DNA from 2 places in the Bacillus sp. EB106-07-01-XG149 genome. Region 1 is predicted to be linked to the other one. Evidence: predicted binding sites of a transcription regulator. Region 1 holds the regulator's gene; the other holds the start of a gene.

Region 1 (4,222 bases):
GATTCAGATGTTCTTTCCTTAGCATCTGATTATGAAGAGAATACACAAAATTGGCTCGATCAACCAATTGGAATAATCTATGGGGACATGCAAATTTCAGATGCTATGCAAACTCGTTTGCAAGATCATCCTTTTATTGAATTCATAAATAAAATACAAATGGATATAGCTAATGTTTCCATTTCTTGTACAAGCTTATTCCATAATACATCTCCAGGTTTCCCTAATCGCGTAACAATGCGTGACATCGTTTCTAATTATATTTATCCAAATACATTAAAAGTAATTAGAATAACTGGAGCGGATATAAAAGATGCCCTTGAACTCTCTGCTTCTTATTTCATATTAAAAGCAGATGGAACTATCATCGTAAACCCTGCCTACATAGAACCAAAGCCGCAACACTATAATTACGATATGTGGGAAGGAATTTCGTACGTATTAAACATTTCCAAACCAATTGGCGAGAGAGCAGAATCCTTACAGTATAAAGGCGCTCCACTTCATATGAACGAAGAATATGACGTCGTTATGAATAATTATCGCGCAAGCGGCGGAGGGAACTTCTTTATGTTTCAAAATAAGCCCGTAATAAAAGACATACCAACAGATATGTCTGAACTTATCGCTAACTATATATTGAAGCACAAAAAGATAGAAGCAACAGTCAATAACAACTGGAAAGTTATTAAATAACGGATATAATAAATAAAAAAGATGGGCTTCGCCCATCTTTTAGTTTAATTTTGCATTATCTTGCTTTTTTAAAGCTTTTAATTTCGCCGGTGTAACATCAGTACCTTCTTCGTTAACAACTTTAATTCCTTTAAGTTCGTTTAACATATTTTGACGAAATCCTTTTAAATATTGTTCACGTAGCGATTGGCGCTCACGTTGTTCTTCTTCAGTTAAACCTTCAGCTTTTGCTTTTTTCGCTAAGAAGTTAATGCGTTCAATGAGTTCGTGACTTTGCATCTCGAATCCCCCTTTTACTCAAAACTGATTATTATCATACAATAGTTAGTCCTCTTTATCAAGCAATTGCTTTGTATATTCTACATATCTTCGATGTACAGTTGCTTTTGAAACATCATGACCAAAACCACGAAGTGTTGCTGCAATTTCTTCAAAAGTTAATTCATTCCGGCGTAAACGTACAATTTCCTCAATTGGCACTTCTTTTTTCTCACGTCCTATACTTAAATGACGATTTTTCAAATTATTCTCTGGACGAAATCCTTTCTCTACCGCTCTTTGCATGCCACGTTTAATTTTTAAATTGTGGATCTTTCTTTGATACTCTTCAACAATCCCAATTATATCTAGCACCATCGAATCAGAGTCAGAGAGTTCTAATTCTCCATTATGCCTATGCGTATATACTTTTATTCCCTCTTTATGTAAACAGTGCATTAATGCAATCTTTGCATTCCCTCTACCAAGGCGCGTTTCATCTTGTATGAGAAGTACATCAACTTGTTCATCGCGAATTGTATCTAGCACTTCTAATATGCCATCACGTTCAATTGTATAACCACTAGCCTGCTCCTCAATCACCTTTACAACATTCATTTGATAGCGCTCAGCTAAATGCAATAATTCATCTTTTTGACGCAATAATGATGTTTCCTGTTCTTCTTTTGTTGTGCTCACACGTGCATAAATAATTGCATTCATTTTGAACCCTTCTTTCTCACTATATTTTCCTTATTAGTGTATCATAAATTCGTCTTTCGTTCGAACTTATGTTTGTAGAATGTTTTTTCGCATGTTATACTTATTAATAAGAAAAATGAAAGAAAACGAGGTGTTAGAAAACATGGAAAAGTTAACGAAACGCCAGCAAGACATTCTCGACTTTATTAAGCTAAAAGTACAAGAAAAAGGATATCCACCTTCCGTACGTGAAATCGGTCAAGCAGTCGGCCTCGCTTCTAGTTCTACAGTGCACGGACATTTATCACGACTAGAAGAAAAAGGATATATTCGACGCGATCCAACAAAACCACGAGCAATTGAAATTTTAGGTGACAACCGAATGGATACAGAAACACAATCTGTTATTCAAGTTCCAATTGTCGGAAAAGTTACTGCTGGATTACCGATTACAGCAGTTGAAAGTGTAGAAGATCACTTCCCACTTCCAGCTAGCATTGTTGCTGGAGCAGACCAAGTATTTATGTTACGTATTTCCGGAGATAGTATGATTGAAGCTGGTATTTTCGATGGGGATTTAGTTGTTGTTCGCCAACAACAGTCTGCATACAACGGTGAAATTGTAGTCGCTTTAACAGAAGATAACGAAGCAACTGTTAAACGTTTCTATAAAGAAAAAGACCATTTCCGTCTACAACCGGAAAACTCTTCATTAGAACCTATCATTTTAAAACAAGTGTCAGTTATTGGAAAAGTAATTGGCGTATATCGTGATTTACATTAAGAATAATAAAAGAAGATAATTACCTTATCTATATACGGTAATTATCTTCTTTTTTTGTATTTTGATAGATTTTCATACATTTTATTTCTTATGAACGAGTTTCAATCGTCACATCGCCAGCAGCTGTTTTACCGCTAATCTTTTTACTACCATTGCCAATTGTTATATTTTTATTTTCTTCATTAAAAATCATCACGTCGCCAGCAGCGCTTTGCCCAGTTATAACTGCATCTTGTGGTTTTTCTAATAAAGTAATATCTACATCCCCAGCAGTTGAACTTGCCTCTACATCATACTTCGGATCATGATCCACAACATATACATCCCCGCTAGCCGTTTTCGCTGTTACTTTCCCTATTACCTTTTTTAAATTCACCTCACCAGCTTTTGTAGAACCCTCCACACTCTTAGCTGTGACATGTTTCAAATCTACTTCTCCAGCGAGTGTCCCAACACTTACACGATCACTTTTCACATCACTTACTTCTATTTGTCCAGTTGATGAATTTATTTTTATCTCTTGGTAAGAACGTTCTGGTACAAATATAGTCAATGTAGACGTTTGAAACTTGAAATTGTAAAAGGAAAAATCAAATGAAGCACCTTTTTCTCTTTCCCCAATAATTTTTAATGTATCACCATCTTCGGCAATACGAATCTCTTGTTTACGTGCATCTCCTGTGTGCTTTACATAAAAAGAAGAGTCGGGAGATTTTTGGACAACAATATCCCCAGCGTCTAACTTAACTTGTATATTTTTTAATGTTTCGTTTTTAATAACGTCTTCTTTGTTTCCTTTTTCTGCAGTTTGCACTGCTTTTTCATATGTTTGTGAAATCCCTATTACTCCAATAATGATACAAGCGATAGCTACTAACAATATTTTCTTCATCATCTACTCCCCTTTTATCATTTTGAAGTTCCATATTACATAACGTACGCATAACTTTTTAAACCACTTCGTACTATAATAAGCGATAATACATAACAACAAACCTACTCCAACAAACGTTATACTAACGAATACATCCAACCATATAAAAGTACCCATAAATACTTTTGCAATAACCAAAAATGGTGTCACTACACTAGCAATCCCACCGACCCAAAAAGAAAATATAAAAGCGATAATTGCAACTAACGGGCCTAACACAATAATGAAATTAAACAAACTAAGTCCAATCGCAGCCATGACAGCCCTTGTTATATTCGAAGTAGATGGGTCCTTTTTCATTTCATCAAAGCGATACAAAGCAAGTAAGTCTTTCGCAATTACTTTCGGAGAACCAAGGCCTTTTATTATTTCCGATTCAGTTTTCCCCTCTTCTTTCCCAAACTGAAAATGCTCTTCATAATCAAATAAAATATCTTTCCCCTCTTCTTCCGGTAACTTTCTAAGATGACTTGATAATTCTTTAAGGAACTGTTCTTTACTCATCCCATTCCACCCCTTCAATAATTTCTTGTACGCCTTTTGCAAAATCACGCCACTCCGTTACTAACAAATTCAGTTGCGTCTCCCCTTGCTCCGTTAGTTGATAATATTTACGAGGTGGCCCCTCTGTAGATTCTTTTAAATACGTTTGAAAATATCCTTCTTTCGTTAAACGACGTAATAAAGGATACACTGACCCTTCCGATATTAAAAATTTATTTGAGATTTGCTGAACAAGTTCATAGCCGTAACAATCTTTACGTTTCACAAGTGCTAAAACACAAAGTTCTAACACGCCTTTTTTAAACTGAACGTTCAAGGTCAATCCCCCTTTCTCATTTCAGTAC
Region 2 (4,222 bases), on a different contig from region 1:
AATGAAGCCATTCTTAGCGATTTATTCAACATTTTTACAAAGAGCATATGATCAAGTTGTTCATGATATATGCCGCCAAAATTTAAATGTCTTCATCGGAATCGATCGCTCTGGTTTAGTAGGAGCAGATGGTGAAACGCATCAAGGTGTATTTGACATCTCATTCTTACGTCATTTGCCGAATATGGTACTTATGATGCCGAAAGATGAAAATGAAGGGCAACATTTAGTATATACGGCGATGCAATATGAAGATGGACCAATCGCATTACGTTATGCGCGCGGTAATGGACTTGGTGTTCATATGGATGAAGAATTAAAGGCGATTCCAATCGGTACTTGGGAAACGTTAAAAGAAGGTACACAAGCGGCTATTTTAACATTTGGTACGACAATACCAATGGCAATGGAAGCAGCTGAGCGTCTTGAAAAGGCTGGAGTTTCAGTGAAAGTAGTGAACGCTCGCTTTATTAAACCGATGGATGAAGCATATTTACATGATCTCTTAGGGAAAAATATACCGATTTTAACGATTGAAGAAGCTTGCTTAATTGGTGGTTTTGGAACGGGAGTAGTTGAATTTGCGTCTGAGAACGGGTACCATAGTGCGTTAATTGAACGAATGGGTATTCCAGACCGTTTCATAGAGCACGGTAGTGTAACAAAATTATTAGAAGAAATTGGTTTAACGACAGATGCTGTTGTAGACCGTATTCATACAATGATTCCATCAAAACAAAAAAGGGCGTAACAAATGAGTGCAAAAAAAGAAAGAGTAGATGTACTATTAGTAGAGCGAGGACTTATAGAAACACGTGAGAAAGCAAAACGCGCCGTTATGGCCGGACTTGTATATGCGAATGAGATGAGACTTGATAAGCCAGGAGAGAAGATCCCACAAGATACAGAGATTACGGTGAAGGGACAAGTTATGCCGTATGTAAGCCGTGGTGGTTATAAACTTGAAAAGGCATTGGAGACATTTCACCTGGATTTACAAGATAAAGTTATGATAGATATTGGTTCATCAACTGGTGGCTTTACAGATTGTGCGCTTCAAAACGGAGCGAAATTATCTTATGCATTAGATGTAGGATACAATCAACTTGCGTGGAAATTGCGTCAAGATGAGCGTGTTGTCGTAATGGAACGGACAAACTTCCGTTACGTGACACCAGCAGACTTAGAACGTGGTTTACCGCAATTTGCTAGTATCGATGTTTCATTTATATCATTAAAGCTTATATTGCCGGTTTTAAAAACAATGCTTATGCCTAATGGGGATGTAGCAGCGTTAATTAAACCACAGTTTGAAGCTGGAAGAGAGCAAGTTGGGAAAAAAGGTATCGTTCGTGATCGAAAAGTACATGAGGCTGTCGTAGAAATGATTGTCGACTTTGCTATAAAAGAAGGATACGACGTAGAAGGTTTAACATTCTCACCAATTACGGGTGGGGATGGTAATATTGAATTTTTAATTCATCTGAAATGGCATGGTGAACGTGAGAATGGCGAAAATCATTCTCCAGTTTCTGTTGAGCAAGTAGTTACAGAGGCGCATGATGTCCTAAAACAAAAAGGAAAAGGGGAATAACATATGTTGTTCCTCTTTTTGTTGTAATTGTATAATGATTGTAAAAACAATTGTGTACAAGCAACGAATTATAAGTTAACATAAATAAGTGAAGTATACCAATGTTTAAACTATGGTAAGAGATAGTGTGAGGTGCAAATGTATGAATAAAGGTCAGCGCCATATTAAAATCAGGGAAATTATTGCGAACAAAGAAATTGAAACACAAGATGAATTAGTTGATATTTTACGTAATGAGGGATTTAATGTAACGCAAGCAACAGTATCGCGCGATATTAAAGAACTGCACTTAGTGAAAGTGCCATTACATGATGGGCGCTATAAATATAGCTTGCCAGCAGATCAACGATTTAACCCGTTACAAAAATTAAAACGCAATCTAGTGGATTCATTTGTAAAATTAGACACGGCAGGACATATGCTTGTGCTAAAAACACTGCCTGGTAACGCTCATTCACTTGGAGCACTTATTGATCATTTAGAGTGGGATGAGATCATCGGAACCATCTGTGGTGATGATACTTGCTTAATTATTTGCCGTACACCTGAAGATACAGGTGTTGTCTCTGATCGTTTCTTAAATATGTTGTAAAAAAAATCTTGTTTGCTTTCCTCTGTAAAGTGGAAAGTGAACAGGATTTTTTTATTGGTTAAAAATGTGAATTCTTAATTGTAATATAATATTTTCTTTGAATAAAATTAGAAAATAGGTGGATTGACCCGTAAAACGAATGTTTGGTACAATGGAGCGGTTAGAAAAGTAATTTATACATACAAACATATAGTATGACTATTTGAATGAAGAACTGAGAAAAGCCCTTAATAGGGGATTAGTTTATAACGAGGTGAATGGGGCATTGTTATCGGAATTATCGATTAGAAACTTTGCTATTATTGAGGCATTAAATATTTCTTTTCAAAAAGGGTTAACGGTTTTAAGTGGTGAAACAGGGGCCGGAAAATCGATTATTATTGATGCGATTAGTTTACTTGTAGGTGGCCGTGGTTCAGCGGAATTTGTTCGATACGGAACAGAAAAAGCTGAGATAGAAGGGCTATTTTATGTAGAAGATGAAAAGCATCCGTGTATTGAAAAGGCAGAAGAGTTGGATATAGAAATAGAAGACGGCATGATTATTTTGAAGCGTGATATCGCTGCAAACGGAAAAAGTGTATGTCGTGTAAATGGGAAACTGGTCACCCTTAGTATATTAAAGGAAATTGGAAAAACACTTGTTGATATTCATGGGCAGCACGAAACACAAGATTTAATGAATGAAGAGCGTCATATGTTTATGCTTGATCATTTTGATGGAGATCGCATTGTTAAACAATTGGGTATATATCAAAATGTATACGCTGACTATGAGAAATTAAAAAAACAGTTAAAATCGTTAAGTGAAAATGAACAACAAATGGCGCATCGCTTAGATTTAATTCAATTCCAGCATGAAGAAATCAGTAAGGCAGATTTAAAGATGGATGAAGAAATTGAATTAACTGAAGAACGATTGCAAATTTCTAATTTCGAAAAAATTTACAAAGCATTAGGCGATGCATATCGCTCGTTAAGTGCTGACGGACAAGGGTTAGATAATGTACGAAGCGCAATGGGACAAATGGAGAGTATTACACATTTAGATGAAGTGTATCAAGAAAATCATGATTCAATTGCAAATAGCTACTACTTATTAGAAGAAGTTGCATATCAACTTAGAGAAAAGCTCGATATGATGGAATATGATCCGAAGCGTTTAGACGAAATTGAAACGCGTTTAAATGAAATTCGTATGCTAAAGAGAAAATATGGAAATACTGTAGAAGAGATTTTAGCGTATGCTGATAAAATTGAACAAGAAATTTTTACGATTGAAAATAAAGACGTTCATATTGAAACGACGAAGAAGCAGTTAAAGGAATTAGAAAGTGTTATTCTGAAAGAAGCAACGTCGTTAAGTACTATGCGTCATGAGCTTGCAGAGCATCTTACAAATGCCATTCATCAGGAATTAAAAGAATTATATATGGAGAAAACAAAATTTGAAGTGAGAATCATGAAGAGAGAAGGAAATGCTGAAGAGCCTCTTGTGGAGGGGGCCCCGGTAAGACTTACGGCGGATGGCTACGATCATGTGGAATTTTATATTTCGACAAATCCAGGTGAACCGCTAAAACCACTTTCAAAGGTCGCTTCTGGCGGAGAGTTATCTCGAATTATTTTAGCTTTAAAAAGCATTTTTTCTAAGCATCAAGGTGTTGCATCTGTTATTTTTGATGAAGTGGATACTGGTGTAAGTGGTCGAGTTGCACAGGCTATTGCGGAAAAAATTTATCGAGTATCAGTAAACTCGCAAGTACTTTGTATTACGCACTTACCTCAAGTAGCTTCAATGGCAGATTCACATTTATTTATTCGAAAACAAGTAGCGAATGATCGGACAATTACATCAGTTACCGTTTTAACTATGGAGGATAAAGTAACAGAAATAGCTCGAATGATTTCTGGTGTGGAAATTACAGATTTAACGACAGAACATGCGAAAGAATTACTTACGCAAGCGCATCATTTTAAACAGACAGCAGAGGCTATCCAGTAATGGATAGCTTTTTTTCTCAAATAATGATTTC

What was found. Region 1 encodes LexA, which represses DNA repair genes until DNA is damaged. Its sites were predicted from a motif close to CGAACATATGTTCG; they were not measured.
Region 2: a site for LexA is predicted at 2,319-2,332, ahead of recN (DNA repair protein RecN). Genes of this name have one in related genera too.

Annotation. Positions count from the first base shown of each region.
Region 1 is NZ_JBYTDP010000004.1:8,808-13,029, reverse strand. It holds gene AC3WTA_RS17115 (bifunctional metallophosphatase/5'-nucleotidase) at 1-696, shown strand, start outside; gene AC3WTA_RS17110 (DUF896 domain-containing protein) at 736-975, opposite strand; gene AC3WTA_RS17105 (YneB family resolvase-like protein) at 1,021-1,677, opposite strand; gene lexA (transcriptional repressor LexA) at 1,820-2,440, shown strand; gene AC3WTA_RS17095 (DUF4097 family beta strand repeat-containing protein) at 2,529-3,335, opposite strand; gene AC3WTA_RS17090 (DUF1700 domain-containing protein) at 3,336-3,878, opposite strand; gene AC3WTA_RS17085 (PadR family transcriptional regulator) at 3,871-4,194, opposite strand.
Region 2 is NZ_JBYTDP010000002.1:481,893-486,114, reverse strand. It holds gene dxs (1-deoxy-D-xylulose-5-phosphate synthase) at 1-751, shown strand, start outside; gene AC3WTA_RS08535 (TlyA family RNA methyltransferase) at 755-1,594, shown strand; gene argR (arginine repressor ArgR) at 1,737-2,186, shown strand; gene recN (DNA repair protein RecN) at 2,452-4,191, shown strand.